2 regions of the Microbacterium panaciterrae genome follow, and region 1 is predicted to be linked to the other one. Evidence: predicted binding sites of a transcription regulator. Region 1 holds the regulator's gene; the other holds the start of a gene.
The links. The regulator HspR, encoded in region 1, represses chaperone genes until heat shock. The targets are predictions, from matches to a motif close to AAGTTGAGTCNNNNNGACTCAACTT.
Positions count from the first base shown of each region.

Region 2: a site for HspR is predicted at 1,314-1,338, ahead of ABD882_RS01940 (ATP-dependent Clp protease ATP-binding subunit). Genes of this name have one in related genera too.

Region 1 covers NZ_BAABGP010000004.1:148,559-150,950, forward strand. The annotation lists gene ABD882_RS03060 (nucleotide exchange factor GrpE) at 1-153, shown strand, start outside; gene ABD882_RS03065 (DnaJ C-terminal domain-containing protein) at 163-1,152, shown strand; gene ABD882_RS03070 (heat shock protein transcriptional repressor HspR) at 1,294-1,773, shown strand; gene ABD882_RS03075 (molybdopterin-dependent oxidoreductase) at 1,794-2,392, opposite strand, start outside.
Region 2 covers NZ_BAABGP010000003.1:412,043-414,434, forward strand. The annotation lists gene ABD882_RS01940 (ATP-dependent Clp protease ATP-binding subunit) at 1-1,299, opposite strand, end outside; gene ABD882_RS01945 (glutamine amidotransferase-related protein) at 1,423-2,157, shown strand; gene ABD882_RS01950 (glutaminase) at 2,180-2,392, opposite strand, start outside.

The DNA of each region.
Region 1 (2,392 bases):
GAGTTCGACCCGCAGCAGCACGAGGCGATCTTCCAGCAGCCCACTCCCGGCGTCGAGAAGGCCACGATTCTCGAGGTCGTCGAAGTGGGGTACCGCCTGGGCGATGTCGAGCTTCGTCCGGCCAAGGTCGTCGTCGCCGTCCCCGCAGAGTAGGGGTGGTCGATGGCTAGCCAGGACTGGTTCGACAAGGACTTCTACAAGACGCTCGGGGTCGGCAAGGACGTGTCCGACGCCGACCTGAAGAAGACCTACCGCAAGCTCGCGCGCAAGCACCACCCCGACTCCAACCCCGGCGACGCCGCGGCGGAGGCGAAGTTCAAGGAGATCAGCGAGGCCTACTCGGTGCTCTCCGACACCGAACAGCGCGCCGAGTACGACCAGATCCGCGCCATGGGCGCCGGGGGCGCGCGGTTCACCGCCCCCGGCAGCGCCGGCAATGGCGGCTTCGACGACGTGTTCAGCGCGTTCAACCGGGGCCGGGGCGGCCAGAGCGCCGACTTCGACGACATCTTCGCGATGTTCAACCAGGGCGGCGGCGGGTCCTTCGGATCCGGCCGGTTCGGCCAGCCCAGCGGCGGATTCCGGGGCTTCGGCGGCCCGCAGAAGGGCGCCGATGTCACGGCCCGCACCACACTGTCGTTCTCGACCGCGGTGCAGGGCGAGACCGTCACGCTGCAGGGCGAGGACGGCAAGCCGCTCAAGGTGAAGATCCCCGCGGGCGTGAAGGACGGGCAGAAGATCCGGCTGCGCGGCCGCGGGCGGCCCTCGCCGGACGGCGGGGAATCCGGAGACATCGTGGTGCAGGTGACGGTCAAGCCGCACCCCGTGTTCACCCGCGACGGGCTGAATCTGCGTGTCGTCGTGCCGGTCACCTTCACCGAGGCCGCGCTCGGCGCGACCATCGAGGTGCCGACACTGGGTGGGGATCCGGTGAAGCTCAAAGTCGCGCCGGGCACGCCTTCCGGACGGGTGCTGCGGGTCAAGGGCCGTGGCGTCACCACAGCGAAGGGCGCCGGCGACCTGCTCGCCGAGGTGCAGGTGGCCGTGCCGTCGCACCTGGACGACGCCGCCCGCGAGGCGCTCGAGCGCTTCCGCGCGGCAGAGCCCGACGAGAACCCGCGCGCCGAGCTGCTGGCGAAGGCGCGGTCGTGACCCTCCGCGCCGGATCCGTCCCGAGATCAGGAGGAATGACCGAGATCAGGACGATTCCCGTGGATCCTCCTGATCTCGGTGCACTCTCCTGTTCTCGGGACCGGATGGTGGCCAGTCCGGCGTTGAGGACGGGGGCGCACCATGGCCGATGAGCGCATGGACGCCGACACGCCGGTCTTCGCGATCGCCGCGGCCGCCGAGCTCGCGGGGATGCATCCGCAGACGCTTCGGCAGTACGACCGGATCGGGTTGGTCGTCCCTGGCCGCACCCGGGGCGGATCCCGCCGCTACTCGCTGCGCAACATCGAGCAGCTGCGCGAGGTCGCTCAGCTGTCCGGTGAGGGGATGAGCCTGCCCGCTATCGCGCGCCTGCTCGACCTCGAGGACGAGAACCGTGCCCTGCGCCGGCGGGTGTCCGACCTCGAGCACGAACTGCGCGAGGAACGTGCGACCCGACCCGGCGTGCGCGTGTTCGCCGCCGGAACGACCGGATCCGTCATGGCCGTCCCGTCCGGGCGCCGGATCCGCCGCCCCACCGAAGTGGTGCTGTGGCGCCCCTGGCTGAGCGGCCCGGAGTACACCGACGACGTCGCCACAGATCCGGACGACAGCCGGCGCTGACGCGTCGCCGACCGCGGTGTTCAGCCGGCCGCGCCGACCCGGACGACGGTCGACTGCCACCCGGTGGATCCGTTCGGCGCGATCGGGGTGCGTTCCTGATCCTGCATGCGGCCGTTTCGATCGGTCGCCCGGACAACGAGCGTATGCGTGCCGCTCGTCGCGTTCCAATCCAGGAACCACTGCACCCACGTGTCTTTGCTGACGGGCGCGGACAGTGCCGCGCTCCGCCAGGGGCCTCCATCGATCTGGACTTCGACGCGCTCGATCCCCACCGTCTGCGCCCAGGCGACTCCGGCGATCCGGGCGGGGCCCGGGACGATCGCCTTGTCGATGCGCGGGGTGTCGATACGGCTCGACAGCTTGATCGGCGCTTGGGCGCTGTACCCCCGGGGCGTCCAGTACGCCTGATCCTTCTCGAACGTCGTGACCGTCATCTGCGTCAGCCACTTCGTCGCTGAGACATATCCGTACAGTCCGGGCACGACCATCCGCACCGGGAATCCGTGTTCCAGCGGGAGGGGCTCGCCGTTCATCGCCACGGCGAGGATCGCGTCCCGAGTCGGATCCGTGAGCGCGTCCAGCGGCGTGCTCGCCGTGAACCCATCGATGCTCCGGGAGA
Region 2 (2,392 bases), on a different contig from region 1:
GGCGCCCGCCTGATCGATCAGGTCGATCGCCTTGTCCGGCAGCACGCGGTCGGGCAGGTAACGGGCGCCGAGCTCGACGGCCGCGCGGATCGCATCGTCGGTGTAGGTGACCGCGTGGTGCTGTTCGTACGCGGGCTTCAGCCCGTCGAGGATGCGCACGGCGTCCTCGATCGAGGGCTCGGCGACCCGCACCGGCTGGAAGCGGCGCTCGAGCGCCGGATCCTTCTCGATCCGGCGGTACTCCGAGAGTGTGGTCGCGCCGACCAGGTGCAGGTCGCCCCGGGCGAGGCGGGGCTTCAGGATGTTGCCGGCGTCCAAGCCGCCGCTCTCCCCGGATCCGCCCGCGCCGACGACGGTGTGCACCTCGTCGATGAACACGATGATCTCGCCCTTGTGCGCGGCGATCTCGTCCATCGTCTTGGTGAGGCGCTCCTCGAAGTCGCCGCGGTAGCGCGTGCCGGCGAGCATCGCGGGCAGGTCGAGCGACACGACGCGGCGATCCTTGAGCTGTGCGGGAACGGCGCCCTCCACGATCGCGCGGGCGAGCCCTTCCACGATCGCGGTCTTGCCGACGCCGGCCTCGCCGATCAGCACCGGGTTGTTCTTGGTGCGGCGGCTGAGGATCTCGATGGTCTGCTCGATCTCGGAGGTGCGGCCGATCACCGGGTCGAGCCGTCCTTCGCGGGCCCGGGCGGTGAAGTCGAGGCCGTACTGGTCGAGCAGCGGCGTCGCGGACATCGCCTGCGGAGCTTCCCGCTCCTGCTCGGCCCCCGCGGCGACGGGCTCGCGCAGGCTCTGCGTGAGCGCCTCCGCCGTGACACCGGCGCGTTCGAGGATCTGCCCCGCGGGCGCATCCTGACCCAGCACCAGCGCGAAGAACACGTGCTCGGGCTCGATGTAGGTCGACCCCGAGGAGCGCGCCACCTGATAGGCGTGGAACAGCGCGCGGCTGGCGCTGGGCGTGATCGCCGCGGCCTCGTCCGAGGATTCCGCTCCTGGTGCGGGCAGGCGCGCCTCGACCGCGTCGATGATGGCCTGCGGGGTCACCCCGATGTTGCGGATCGCCTGGTCGACGGCGTCGTCCTCGACGATCATGCGCAGCACGTGCAGCGCGTCGAGCTCGGTCTGGCCGCGCTCGAGCGCGAAGCGGCCGGCGCGCTGCAGGATCCGCTGGGTGCGCACCGTGAGGAACCGGCTGAGGTCGATCGACCGGGTCTGCCGGGCCTGCTCACCCGCGAGGTAACGGGCCAGGAACTCGTCGAACGAGCCCGAACCCGCGTCGGTGAAGTCGTTGGGCATTTCGCTTCCTCTCAAACTTGAGCGTTGTGCTGTCAACTTCAACGACTCGAGGTCGGAGTTATTCCCGGCGTCATCCGGGGACCCCGACTCGGCCGGGAATCGCCCCTCCTCTAGAATCCTGGAATGGCCTCGCTCCTCTATGTCGGCGTGCGCCCTGAGCTGGATGCGGCGACGGCGGAGCGCGCGTCCTTCCGCGTGGCCCTCGGCGTCGATTCCGACGGCCTCGACCGCATCGATCTCACCACCGTCCCGCTGCCTGCGGACGCGTTCGACCGCTACACCGGTTTCGTCATCGGCGGATCGCCGTACAACGTGACAGACGCCAGCAAGTCCCCGACGCAGCTGCGGGTCGAGGCGGATCTCGAACGCATCGCCGCCCGCGCGCTCGTGGGCGAGACCACGGCCTTCTTCACCTGTTTCGGGATCGGTGTGGTCACCCGCCTGCTGGGCGGCACGGTCACGACCGACCACCCCGAGGAGGCGGCGGCGGCCGAGATCCGCACCACCGCGGAGGGCGCGGCGGATCCGCTGTTCGGCCCGGCCGGCGCGGCGTTCCACGCGTTCACGGCGCACAAGGAGGGATCTGTCGAGGTGCCGCCGGACGCGGTCCTGCTCGCCGCGAACGACGACTGCCCCGTGCAGGCATACCGCGCCGGCGCCGACCTGTACGCGACGCAGTTCCACCCCGAGCCGTCGCCCCGGGACTTCGCCGACCGCATGGTGTTCTACCGCACCACCGGCTACTTCGACCCCGACGCGTTCCACACCGTGCAGGAGGCCGTCCTCGGTTCGGTCGTGACCGAGCCGTCGCGCATCCTGCACCGCTTCGGCGAGCGTGCCCTCCTGCGGGGTCGTTGATCCCAGCCCTCCTGACCGCGGATCAGGGGCGGTCGCTGTGCAGCAGGGCGATCCGGTCGTCCAGATATGCCTCCAGCGGCATGTAGCCGCCCGCGGCCGACCAGCGCACTGAGGGAACGCCGTCGACGTGGGCGAGCGGGCCGGAGGATCCGCCGGCCGCGACCCGGTCGAGGTCGATCGGCGTCCAGCCGACATGCACGATCTCGCCGTTCGCGAAGCCGCCGCGGGAGGCCTC